3 regions of the Pseudonocardia sp. NPDC046786 genome follow, and region 3 is predicted to be linked to each of the others. Evidence: riboswitches for the same ligand, from Rfam matches in the RefSeq annotation. Region 3 holds a riboswitch; each other region holds the start of a gene.
What was found. Region 3 has a riboswitch for cobalamin ahead of ABZ881_RS05240 (hypothetical protein). Riboswitches for the same ligand answer to the same signal wherever they lie in the genome.
Positions count from the first base shown of each region.

Region 1: another riboswitch for cobalamin. It lies ahead of ABZ881_RS15870 (ribonucleoside-diphosphate reductase subunit alpha); the one in region 3 lies ahead of ABZ881_RS05240 (hypothetical protein).
Region 2: another riboswitch for cobalamin. It lies ahead of metE (5-methyltetrahydropteroyltriglutamate--homocysteine S-methyltransferase); the one in region 3 lies ahead of ABZ881_RS05240 (hypothetical protein).

Region 1 covers NZ_JBEYYF010000011.1:92,589-96,781, reverse strand. Annotated here, with positions in the region: gene ABZ881_RS15870 (ribonucleoside-diphosphate reductase subunit alpha) at 1-1,737, opposite strand, end outside; cobalamin riboswitch at 1,851-2,055, opposite strand; gene ABZ881_RS15865 (ABC transporter substrate-binding protein) at 2,238-3,242, shown strand; gene ABZ881_RS15860 (iron ABC transporter permease) at 3,239-4,193, shown strand, end outside.
Region 2 covers NZ_JBEYYF010000011.1:141,751-145,943, forward strand. Annotated here, with positions in the region: gene metE (5-methyltetrahydropteroyltriglutamate--homocysteine S-methyltransferase) at 1-1,855, opposite strand, end outside; cobalamin riboswitch at 2,046-2,211, opposite strand; gene mdo (NDMA-dependent methanol dehydrogenase) at 2,471-3,763, shown strand; gene ABZ881_RS16085 (MoxR family ATPase) at 3,897-4,193, shown strand, end outside.
Region 3 covers NZ_JBEYYF010000003.1:290,924-295,116, forward strand. Annotated here, with positions in the region: gene ABZ881_RS05230 (4'-phosphopantetheinyl transferase superfamily protein) at 1-629, shown strand, start outside; gene ABZ881_RS05235 (DNA polymerase IV) at 626-2,131, shown strand; gene ABZ881_RS05240 (hypothetical protein) at 2,241-2,624, opposite strand; cobalamin riboswitch at 2,662-2,858, opposite strand; gene ABZ881_RS05245 (hypothetical protein) at 2,832-3,305, opposite strand; gene ABZ881_RS05250 (hypothetical protein) at 3,536-3,916, opposite strand; partial or broken gene ABZ881_RS05255 (TetR family transcriptional regulator) at 3,956-4,138, opposite strand; gene cobA (uroporphyrinogen-III C-methyltransferase) at 4,166-4,193, opposite strand, start outside.

The sequences.
Region 1 (4,193 bases), on a different contig from region 3:
CTGGGTGTTCAGGGTGATCTCGGTGCACAGGTTCGACGAGTGCACCACGCCGGCGTGCTGCTGCGGGCTGCGCAGGTTGCACGGGTCCTTGAAGGTGATCCACGGGTGCCCGGTCTCGAACAGCATGGTCAGCATCCGGCGCCACAGGTCGACCGCGCGCACCGTGCGGTGCACCCGGATCTCGCCGCGCTCGGCGGCCTGCTCGTACTCGCGGTAGCGCAGGGGGAACGCGGTGCCGTAGAGATCGTGCAGGTCGGGGACCTCGTCCGGGGAGAACAGCGTCCAGGAACCGTCGGCCTGCACCCGGCGCAGGAACTCGTCGGGCACCCAGTTCGCGGTGTTCATGTCGTGCGTGCGGCGCCGGTCGTCGCCGGTGTTCTTGCGCAGGTCGAGGAACTCCTCGATGTCGACGTGCCAGGTCTCCAGGTAGGCGCACGCCGCGCCCTTGCGCTTGCCGCCCTGGTTGACCGCGACGGCGGTGTCCCCGGCGATCTTGAGGAACGGCACGACACCCTGCGAGACACCGTTGGTGCCCCGGATGTGCGCGCCGAGGCCGCGGACCGGGGTCCAGTCGTTGCCCAGGCCGCCGGAGTACTTCGCGAGCAGCGCGTTGTTCCGGTAGCCGCCGAAGATCGAGTCCAGGTCGTCGTCGACGGTGGTGAGGAAGCACGACGACAGCTGCGCCCTGGTGGTGCCCGAGTTGAACAGCGTCGGGGTGGACGCCATGAAGTCGAAGCTGGACAGCAGCTCGTAGAACTCGATCGCGCGCGCCTCGCGGTCGACCTCCCGGATCGCCAGGCCCATCGCGACCCGCAGGAAGAACGCCTGCGGCAGCTCGAACCGGGTGCCGCGCTCGTGCAGGAAGTAGCGGTCGTAGAGGGTCTGCAGGCCGAGGAAGCCGATCTCGGTGTCCCGCTCGGGACGGATCGCGGCGGTGACCCGGTCCAGGTCGAACGTGGCGAGCTCCGGATCGACCAGCCCGATGTCGATCGCGCGGCTCAGGTAGTCCTTGGTGTACGTGGCGTAGCGCTGCGCCATCGTGGCCTGGTCGGGCGTCTCCCGGGTGCCGGACAGGTGCGAGACGGCCTCGGCGCGCAGCCGGTCGAGCAGCAGCCGGGACGCCACCAGCGAGTAGTCCGGCTCCCGCTCGACCAGCGTGCGGGCGGCCATGACGAGCGCCTGGGCCAGTTCGTCGGCGGTGATGCCGTCGTAGACGGTGCGGTCCAGCTCGGCGAGCACCGGCTCCCGGCTCACGTCCTCGATCCCGGCCAGCGCCTCGGCGAGCACGGTCTCGACGCGGTCGCGGTCCAGCGGGACCCGGCTGCCGTCGGGCTGGGTGACGTGCACGGTCGGCAGATCGGTGGTGGCGGTCTCGGGTCCGGTGTCCCGGGCCTGCGCGTGCTGCTCACGGTAGAGCACGTAGGAGCGGGCGACCTTGTGGTGCTCGCCGCGCATCAGGGCCAGCTCGACCTGGTCCTGGATCTGTTCGACGTGCACGCCGGGCACGGGATGCCGGGCCAGTGCCGCGACGACCTGATCGGTCAGCTCGCCGACGAGATGGTGCAGCCGTGACGACGCCGACGCGGACCCGCCCTCGACGGCCAGGAACGCCTTGGTCATCGCCACCGAGATCTTGCCGGCGTCGAACGTGGTCTCGGAGCCGTCACGCCGGATCACCCGCAGGCCGGGCGGGGCTGTGCCGTGCGCGGATGCAGGGGGAGCGGTGCTTGCGGTCACGGGTCTCTCTCCTCGCGAGTCGCCGTCGGTCCGTGACCCGCGCGAGGAGGCGACGACGGTCCGGGACCGCCGCACCCTGGCGCCCTCCCGCGAGGCCCGGAGCTGCGCACGCCGGCGGCGGGCGCACCGGTGGCAGGTCTTCGGACTCACGGGCGTCGTGCACGCTCCTACTGGCCGTCGCTTCCCGGGATCGCTCCCAGTGCTCGTTGACGGCGGTCGTTCCCGTTCACCGCTGCGGGGCAGTCCCGGATTCGCACCGGGTTCCCTGTTGTCTCACCGGCCCAGGCGGGCCGGTGAACCACCAGCGAACCGGACACTACATCTTGGGGCCGCCGCCGTTCGAGACCCCAAGGAGTCGGTGTGTGCGACGAATCGTCACCGCCGGTGAACGGTGCAGGTCGGCCCCGGCGGGTCGCCGCGAGAGGCTCGTGCCGGCCACTCGGACCGGTGATGATCGTCCCCCTTTCGGGGGCTAGATGAAAATGACTACTGTTTCTGACATGAGAATTCGACGGATCCTCCCGCTCGTCCCGGCGCTCGCGCTGCTCGCGGTGCTCGCCGGATGCGGAGCCGCCGGGCCGGGTACCGATCCGGCCGCCGGGGAGCGGCCCGCGCCGCGGATCGAGCGCGCCGCGGCACCGCTGGAGCCCGCCGGCACCGTCACCGACCCGAACGGCACCGAGCTGTCGCTGCCCACCCCGCCGGAGCGGATCGTCTGCATCACCGGGCTGTGCGACGACATGCTCGTCGAGCTCGGCATCGCCCCGGCCGGTACCTCGACGCCCGCGCTGCTCGCGAACCCGGTGCTGCTCGGCGAGGCGGCGGCCGCGCAGGTTCCGACCGTCGCGGGCAGCTTCGGCAGCGAGGACGTCGAGTCGATCGCCGCCCTGGATCCGGACCTGGTGATCGGGCTCGGCGGGGTGCACGATCCGCTGCGCTCCGCGATCGAGCAGTTCGCGCCGCTGTGGACGGTCGAGCCGTCGACCTGGCAGGACTCGGTCGGCTACCTGCGGGCGCTCGGGGCGCTGACCGGCCGGACCGCGGAGGCGGTGGCGGCCGAGGAGCGGTTCCGCGGCATCCTCGCCGACGCGGTCGACACCACCCGGGAGACCGGGCAGGCCGACCGGACGGTCGTGCTGATGTACGGCAGCGCCGACACGATCGGCGTCGACACCACCGCATCGGTCAACGGCGACCTGCTCGCCCAGCTCTACGACTACCCGTTCGCACCGCGCAGCGCGGACGTCGAGTCCGGGTCGGCCTACAACGTCGAGGAGATCCTGGCCGGGCAGCCCGACGTCGTACTGGCCTTCTCACTGCTGTTCTCCGCCGAGGACCGCACGCTGACCGACCAGCTCGCCGACAACCCGGTCTGGCAGCAGGTCCCGGCCGTGCAGCAGGGTGCGGTGCACGAGATGGACCCGCGACTGTGGGGCAGCGGGCGCGGCACCCGCAGCCTGGGCGCGATCGTCGAGCAGTCGCTGGCCGTGGTGCCGGGCAGGTGAGGATCGCGCTCCTGGTGGCCGCCGGGACCGCGCTCGTGGTCGCCACGCTGTGCCTGGGCACGCCGTCGGTGCCGCCGTGGCAGTTGCCGGCGGTGCTCGGGTCCGGTTCCGGGATCGAGCACGTCGTGGTCACCGAGCTGCGCGCGCCCCGGCTCGTCCTGGGCGCGCTCGCCGGGATCGCGCTCGGGACCGCGGGGATGCTGCTGCAGGACGCGCTGCGCAACCCGCTCGCCGTCCCCGAGCTGCTCGGGGTCTCCTCCGGCGCGGCGGCCGCGGTGGCGATCACGATCGTGACCGGTGCCGCGATGCCGTTCTCGCCGCTGCTGCCCGCGATCGCCGGTGCCGCGACCGGGGCGCTGCTCACCCTGCTCGCGGTGCGCGGGGCCGTCGGACCGGCCGCCGTGCTGCTGATCGGGGCCGGGGTGAGCGCGGCGTTGCAGGCGCTGCTGCTCACCGCGGTCGCGCTCACCGGCTCGCAGGAGCAGGGGGTGCTCGTCCGCTACCTGCTCGGTTCGCTCACCGGCACCACCTGGCCGACGGTCGCGACGGTGCTGCCCGGGCTCGCGATCGGGCTCGGGCTCGCGGTGCTCGCGCTGCCGGCGCTGGGCCTGCTGCGGCTCGGCGACGGCACCGCATCGGTGCTCGGGCTGCGTACCGCGACCGCCCGGATCGGGGTGCTGGCGGTGGCATGCCTGCTGGTGGCCGCGGTCGTCGGCCCGTGCGGCCCGGTGGCGTGGGTCGGTTTCCTGGCGCCGCAGCTGGTACTCCGGTTCCGTCCGGCGGCCGCACCGCTCACCCGGCTGGTCGCCTGCGCGGGAACCGGGGCGGTGCTCGTCGTGGCCGCGGACCTGCCGGCCCGGACCGTGCTGTACCCGGTGGAGCTGCCGGTGGGCGGGCTGACCGCGGTGGTCGCCGTCGTGCTGGGGGGGCTGCTCCTGGCCGGACGCCGGC
Region 2 (4,193 bases), on a different contig from region 3:
GCTCGCGCAGCGCGGGCTCATCCACCTGGATGATCCGGATCCCGGCCGCCTCCAGGTCGACGACCTCGTCGCGCAGGGCCAGCCCGACCTGCCGGGCGGTGTCGCCGAGCGGCTGGTCGTCGCGGACGAACGACCAGGCCAGGATCGTCACCGGTCCGGTCAGCATGCCCTTGACCGGCTTCTCCGACAGCGACTGCGCGTAGGTCGCCCACTCGACGGTGATCGGCCGGCCGGCACGGCGTGACACATCGGAGTGCAGGATCGGCGGCCGCACGCACCGCGAGCCGTAGGACTGCACCCAGCCGAACTCGGTGGTGGCGAAGCCGTCCAGGTTCTCGGCGAAGTACTGGACCATGTCGTTGCGCTCGGGCTCGCCGTGCACCAGCACGTCCAGCCCGATCTGCTCCTGCAGCGCCACCACGCGGGCGATCTCCCCGCGCATCCGCCCGGTGTACTCGGCATCGTCGATCCGGCCGGCCCGGTGGGCCGCCCGGTCCTTGCGGATCTCGGTGGTCTGCGGGAACGAGCCGATCGTGGTGGTCGGGACGTCGGGCAGGCCCAGCGCCTCGCGCTGCACCTTCGCCCGCACGTCGGCCGCGCCGCGCCGGTAGTGGTCGGCACCCAGCTCGGCCAGCCGGGACCGGACCGTCGCGTCCCGCCGAGCGGCCGCCGCGACCCGCTCCCGGGTCTCCCGTGCGGCGTCGAACTCGGCCGCGACCGCGGCCCGGCCCCCGTGCAGCGCCCGGCCGAGCAGCACCACCTCGTCGACCTTCTGCCGGGCGAAGGCGAGCATGTCGACGACGTCGGCGGGCAGCGACGTCTCCACCGACAGGTCGTAGGGGACGTGCAGCAGCGAGCACGACGTCGAGATCTCCACCCGGCCCGCGACGCCGACCAGCCGCGAGGCCGTGACCAGCGCGGCGTCCAGGTCGGTCCGCCACACGTTCCGGCCGTCGACGACACCGGCCAGCACCAGCTTGCCGCCGATCCCCTCGACGCCGTCGATCCCGTCCAGGTCGGACGCGCCGGCGACCAGGTCCAGCGCCAGCCCCTCGACCGCGGTCGAGGCGAGCACCGGCAGCGCCGGGCCGAGCTCGCCGAAGTAGGACGCGACCAGGATCTTCGGCCGGCGCGGCGCGGCCGCGAGCCGGTCGTAGGCCCGGCGCAGCGCGGCGATCTCGTCCTCGGAGCGGTCCGCGGCGAACGCCGGCTCGTCCAGCTGCACCCACTCGGCACCGGCGTCGGCCAGCTCGGCGAGCAGGTCCCGGTAGACCTCGACCAGCGGGCCGAGCAGGTCCAGCGGCCGGAACCCCTCGGGCGCACCCTCGGCGGGCTTCGAGAGCAGCAGCAGGGTCACCGGGCCGACCAGCACCGGGCGGGTCACGACGCCGGAGCGCAGCGCCTCCCGGAACTCCTCGAGCGCCGTGCGCGAGCCGGGCGCGAGCCGGGTCTCCGGGCCGATCTCGGGCACCAGGTAGTGGTAGTTCGTGTCGAACCACTTGGTCATCTCGCAGGCCGGCGCGCCGGTGCGGCCGCGGGCCATCGCGAACATCCGCTGCAGCGGGTCGGTGATGCCGGCGAAGCGCTCCGGGACGGCGCCGACGGCGAGCGCGGTGTCCAGGACGTGGTCGTAGAACGAGAACGTGTTGCCGGGGACCTGGTCCAGTCCCGCGTCCCGCAGCGTGGTCCAGGTGTCGCGGCGCAGACCGGCCGCCACCTCGTGCAGCGCGGAGACGTCGGACCGGCCGGCCCAGAACGCCTCGGTCGCGCGCTTCAGCTCCCGGTGCGGCCCGATCCTGGGGTACCCCAGCACGGTGCTGCCGGTGGTGGACACGGATGACACAGGTTTCGCCATGGTCACAGCCCTCTCTCCTCGCGAGCGCGGTGGAGGACCCGTCACCGCCGGAGAGGGGCACGACGGCACGGTCCGGGCGGGCCCGCACCGGACGCGCGATGGCGCCGGCGGGCACGGTGGTCACCCGGTCGTCCGCTGGGCCCTCCCTCGAGGCCACGGATCCGCGCACGCCGGTCGGCGCGCGCACCGGCGGCAGGTATTCGGACTCGTGGGCGCCGTGCTCGTGCCTACCGGCCGTCGCTTCCCGGGTCGGTTCCCAGTGCTGATGACGACTGTCGTTCCCACTCACCGCTGCGGGGCAGTCCCGGATTCACACCGGGTTCCCTGTTGTCCCGTGCCGGCCCCCGCGGGGACCGGCACGAACCGTCGGCGGACCGACCATAACCCACCGGACGCGATCGGCGGACTGTTGCCTTCTCCTCACTGTTGCCATACTCTGGCAACACGTTCGCCCTCCCCGCTCGGGGTCGAGGGCGACCTATCCCTGCACCCCTCCGTTCAGACGGGTTTCCTGCCTGGTCTGCCGAGGAGTAATCGCGATCACCTCTGTGCCCGGGGCCACAACCGGTCCTAGCGTGCGGCTCGACCCATCCGCCTGCCGCAGAAAGGGCTGACATGCAGGTAGACGAGCTGCTCAAGCCGTTCCCCATCAAGGAGTTCCACCCGTTCCCCAGGGCGCTGCTGGGTCCCGGCTCGCACGAGCTCATCGGCCCGGAGGCCCTCAAGCTGGGCTTCAAGAAGACCCTGGTCATGACGTCCGGCCTGCGCGGCACCGACATCGTCCACAAGATCGTCGAGTCGATGAAGTACCACGGCCTCGAGGTCGTCGTGTACGACCAGGTCGAGTCGAACCCCAAGGACTACAACGTCATGGACGCTGTGGGCCTCTACCAGCAGAACAAGTGCGACTCGTTCGTCTCCATCGGCGGCGGCTCCTCGCACGACGCCTGCAAGGGCGCGCGCGTCTCGGTCGCCCACGACGGCCGCAACGTCAACGAGTTCGAGGGCTTCAACAAGTCCGAGAACCCGGCGAACCCGCCGCACATCGCGGTCTCGACGACGGCCGGCACCGGCTCCGAGACCTCCTGGGCGTACGTGATCACCGACACCACGACGGACCCGGACAACCCGCACAAGTACGTCGCGTTCGACGACGCCTCGGTCACCACCCTGGCGATCGACGACCCGGTGCTCTATTACGACTGCCCGATCGACTACACCGCGCAGTGCGGCTTCGACGTGCTCGCGCACGCCTCCGAGCCCTACGTGTCCCGGCTGAACTTCCAGCCGTCGCTGGGCAACGCGCTGCACGCCATCAAGCTGACCTCGCAGAGCCTGCGCCAGGCCGTGTGGAACGGCCAGGACCTGGCCGGCCGCGAGGGCATGATGTACGCGCAGTACATCGCCGCGCAGGCGTTCAACTCCGGTGGCCTGGGGATCATCCACTCGATCTCGCACGCGGTGTCGGCCTTCTACGACACCCACCACGGCCTGAACAACGCCATCGCGCTGCCGCGGGTGTGGGCGTTCAACATGCCGGTCGCCTACGAGCGGTTCGCCGACATCGCCGAGGCGATGGGCATCGACACCAGCGGCATGACCAAGCCGCAGGCCGCCGACGCCGCGCTCGCCGCGTCCATCCGGCTGCTGCGCGACGTGGGCATCCCGGAGAAGTTCGCCGATGTCAAGCAGGACACCTACTCGAAGAACCGGCTCGGGGTCGGCCCGACCAAGTTCTACGAGAACGCGCCGACCATCATCGGCGACGCGGCGGACGTCGACCGGATCACCAACCACGTCCTGGGTGACGCCTGCACCCCGGGCAACCCGAAGGAGTGCACCTTCGAGACCGTCCGCCCGGTCGTCGAGCACTCCATCAACGGCGACCTGGACGACCTGCTCACCTGATCGTCCGATCAGCCCGACCCGTTCGCGCCTGCGGGCCCACTCCGTGCGAGGTCATACTCGCCACGGGTGGGCCCGTCGGCTGCGCGGCCCGCCGCACCCACCTCCGGTGCGGCCTGTGAAGGAGATTCCCAGCGTGACTCCCGTTCCCGGCTCCACGAGCGCTGAGAGCCCCGTCCCGAACACGGCGCCGTTCGAGTCCGTCGACGAGGTCGTGGAGACCCTGCGCGAGCAGGGCTACATCGCCGACACCCGGCTCGCGACCACGGTCTTCCTGCTCACCCGGCTGGACAAGCCGCTGCTGCTGGAGGGGCCCGCCGGCGTCGGCAAGACCGAGCTGGCGAAGATGCTCGCGCTGGCCACCGGGCGCCGGCTGCTGCGGCTGCAGTGCTACGAGGGCCAGGACGAGACCAAGGCCCTCTACGAGTGGGAC
Region 3 (4,193 bases):
GCGAGCGGATGGCGGCGCTGCGCCGCGCCGGGGACCGGGCCCGTTACCTGGCCGCGCACGCGTTGGCCCGGCTGGTGCTGGCGGAGCACCTGGGCGCCGATCCGGCGTCGATCGACATGGACCGCACCTGCCGCTGCGGGAAGCCGCACGGCAAGCCGCGACTCGCCGGGCACGGCGACGCCGCCCCCGGCTTCTCGCTGACCCACTCCGGCGCGCTGGTCGGGGTGGCGCTGGGGCCCGGCCCGGTCGGCGTCGACGTCGAGCAGCACCGCGAGCTGACCGGGCTGGAGGGGCTGGCCCGGCACGCACTGTCCCCCGGCGAGCGCGAGCGGGGACTGCCCGGCCCGGCCGGGTTCCTGGTCACCTGGACCCGCAAGGAGGCCCTGCTCAAGGCCACCGGCGACGGGCTGTCCGCGCCGATGGACGCCATCACGCTGTCCGCGCCCGGCGACCCGGCGCGGGTCCTGCACTGGCCGGACGCGACCGGCTCGTGGTGGCTCGCCGACATCGACACCCCGCACCCGGACCATCCCGGAGCCGTCGCCGGCGCCGGTGCCGACGTGCCGCTGATCACGGTCTCCGACGGCGACGCGGTCCTGTCGGTGGTCCGGGGCACCATGGGCGGGTGAGCTCGCCGGACCGGCCGGGCGCGACCGGGGCGCGCTGGGTGCTGCACCTCGACATGGACGCGTTCTTCGCCTCCGTCGAGCAGCTGACCCGGCCCACCCTCGCCGACCGTCCGGTGCTGGTCGGCGGGGCGGGGCCGCGCGGCGTCGTCGCGGGCGCCAGCTACCAGGCGCGGGTGTTCGGGGCGCGCTCGGCGATGCCGATGGGGCAGGCCCGGCGGCGCTGCCCGCACGCCACCGTGCTGCCGCCCCGGTTCCCGCTGTACAAAGCGGTCTCGGACGAGGTGATGGCGGTGCTCGCCGAGTTCTCGCCGGTCCTCGAACCGGTCTCGGTGGACGAGGCGTTCATCGAGCCCCCGGCGCTGGCCGGCGCCTCGCCGGACACCGTGCGGGACTTCGGCACCCGGCTGCGCGCGGCGGTCCGGGAGCGGACCGGGCTGCCCGCCTCGGTCGGCGCGGGCTCCGGCAAGCAGATCGCCAAGATCGCCTCCGAGCTGGCGAAGCCGGACGGGCTGCGGGTCGTCGCGCACGCCGAGCAGGGCGCCGTGCTCGATCCGCTGCCGGTGCGCTCGCTGTGGGGCATCGGGCCGGTGTCCGGCGAGGCGCTGCGCCGGATCGGGATCGAGACGATCGGCCAGCTCGCCGCGATGGACGGCCGGGAGGTCACCGGGGTGCTGGGCACGGCGATGGGCACCGAGCTGCACCGCCTGGCCCGCGGGATCGACGACCGGCCGGTCGCCCCGCGCGGCGCGGCCAAGCAGATCAGCGCCGAGACCACCTTCGACACCGACCTGACCGCGATGTCCGCGGTGCACGCCGCCGTCGAGTCGATCTGCGTGGCGGTGCACCGCAGGCTGGTCGCCGACGGCCGGGCCGCGCGCACCGTCACCGTCAAGGCGCGCACCGGCGACTTCGTCACCCACACCCGGTCGGAGACGACACCGTTCCCCAGCCGGGACCTCGCCACGCTGGTCGCGGTGGCCCGCCGGCTCGCCGACACCGCGGTCGGCGAGGGCGGGGTGCGGCTGCTCGGGGTGTCGGTGTCGGGCTTCGGCGAGGAGCCGCCGCTGGCCCTGTTCGACGCGGTGCCCTCGGCACAGGGGTGGCGCGCGGCCCCGGTGGACCCGGACGGCACGGGACCGGGCAGGGCGGCCCCGGGAGGCGAGGCCCCCGGCACAGCGGCCCCGAGCGGCGCTGCGGCCGGGCGGATGAGCACGCCGGTGGCGGTCGAGGAGCCGGCGGGGCACCCGGCGGTGCCCGGGGAGGAGCCGGCCGGCCGGGCGGCTCCCGGGGAGCCGCCCGGCGACGACCGGCCGTGGCGGGCCGGCGACGACGTCGGCCATCCCGAACACGGCCACGGCTGGGTACAGGGCGCCGGGCACGGCCGGGTCACCGTCCGGTTCGAGACCGCGCTGACCGGGCCGGGCCGCACCCGCACGCTGGACGCCGCCGATCCGCAGCTGACCCGCGCCGATCCGCTCCTGAGCTGGCGGCCGGCCGGGTGAACCGGCCGGACCGGGCCCGGCCGATCAGCGGACCCGGCCGATCAACGCTCAGCCGACCAGCGGGCTCGGCCGACCGGCGCTCTGCTGACCAGGCTCGGCCGACCGGCGCTCAGCCGATCAGCGGGCTCCGGTGCGGCGGGGCGACCCGGGTGCCCGCGGCGACCCGGATCCCGAGTCCGGGTGCGGTGCGGGCGAGGCCGTCGAGCACCGCGCCCAGCGCGACGTCAGCGGCGGGCTCGCCCGCCACCAGCAGCACCCCGTTGCCGGCCGGGTGGTCGCCGGCCCAGGCGGTGATCCGGCCGACCGCGTCGCGCGGGGAGATCCGTTCGACCCGCCACGCCTCGGCGTAGAACAGGGCCACCGACTCCGGCCCGCGGGGGAACGTGAAGACGGTGTCGGCGTCCGCGAGCAGGCCCTCCAGCCCGTGCCCGGCCGACTCACCGGCCGGCTCGGTGCCGAGAACGACCAGGGTGGGGAGCGGGTCGACGCTCATCGCAATGTCCTCCTCGAGGGTCCGCGCCCTCAACAGTGGGAACTCCTGCGACGACGGCCAGTCTCCTGGCTCCCGGATCGACGCGCTCCCCCGCCTTCCCACCCTCGCCGGGCAGTGGCCTGCGGGGTGGGGAGCGCTCCCCGGTGACAGTGGCGGGACCGCGCCGGACTCGCACCGGCTTCCTGCACCGTCGTCCGGGTCAGCCCATCACGAGCCGGTCGGGGGGTCAACAACGAGTGACGGTGACGCCTGCCCGGCGGCGAGGTCCCGCACCACCGGGACCAGCGCACCGGCCAACCGCCGGTGCGAGTCCGCATCGAGATGGCAGCCGGCTATCCCGGTCCGGGTGATCGGGGCCGCATCGAGGAACGCGTGACCACCGGCGGCCGCCAGCGCGCGCAGCGGCCCGGCGAGCCGTCGTGACGCGGCGGCCGAGGCCGCGTCGTAGCCCCCGGGGGGCATCGACGCGACGAACCGCTCGGCGGTCCCGTCCATCGGCGGCGGCGCGACGACCACGAACCGCGGCGCCGGCAGCCCGAGCGTCGCCGCGGACCCGGCCGGATGGTCCAGGTAGCGGCCGAGCGCGCGGGCGACGTCGTCCGGGGTGCGGGCGTAGCGGGTCCGCAGGTCGTTCGTGCCGAGCATCAGGACGATCACGTCCAGCGGCAGGTGGCTGTCCACGCAGGCGGTGAAGTAGCCCGGCGCGGCCGGGCCGGCCGAGGATCGTGTCCTGGAGATCGGTGGTGCGCCCGGGGAGCCCCTCCTCGACGACGTCGTGACCGGCGCCGAGCAGCTGCTGCAGCACCCCCGGCCAGCGCACGCCGGCGGCGTACCTGGCCCGCTCCCCGGGACGATCCCGTAGGTGTTGGAGTCGCCGAAGCACAGCACCCGGGAGGAGCCGGGCACGGTCGTCACGGCCGGGGCTCCGGCGCCGGCCTGCGCCCGGGAGGGATCACCAACAGGCAGGCCAGCGCGGTCACCAGGGACAGCCCGGACGCGACCGTGAAGGCCGCGGCGCAGCCCTGCACGGTGGCCTCCGCCCCGCCACCGGCGGCGACGGCGACGGCGACCGTCGCGGCGACGGTGGACAGCGCCGCCGTGCCGAGCGAACCGCCGAGCTGCTGCATGACGTTGGTGGTGGCCGGGGCGACCCCGACCTGGTCGGCGGGCAGGTCGCGGGTGGCGCTGCTCATCGAGGTGCTGGAGGTCATGCCCTGGCCGACGCCGGACACGATCAGTGCGGGCAGCAGCCCGGTGGAGTAGCCGGTCCCGGTGTCGATCAGGGCGAGCACGGCCAGCGCGGGTGGACTGGGACATGTGGGGGTCTCCGCTCAGCTGAACACCGTCCGGAGTAGCGCGACCGCGCGCTCCACGTGGGGCAACGGGGAGTCGCCGGCGTCGGTCGAGCGCGCCCAGTTCTCCATGCCGGTGCGGACGGCGGCCATCGCCATCGAGGCGATCAGCACCGGGAGCTGCGGATCGACGTCGGGGCCCATCCGCAGCGCGGCGGCGTCGGCGAGCCTGCGGGTGGAGGACCGGCGTCACGGTCCGACGGGGGCCTCCAGCCCG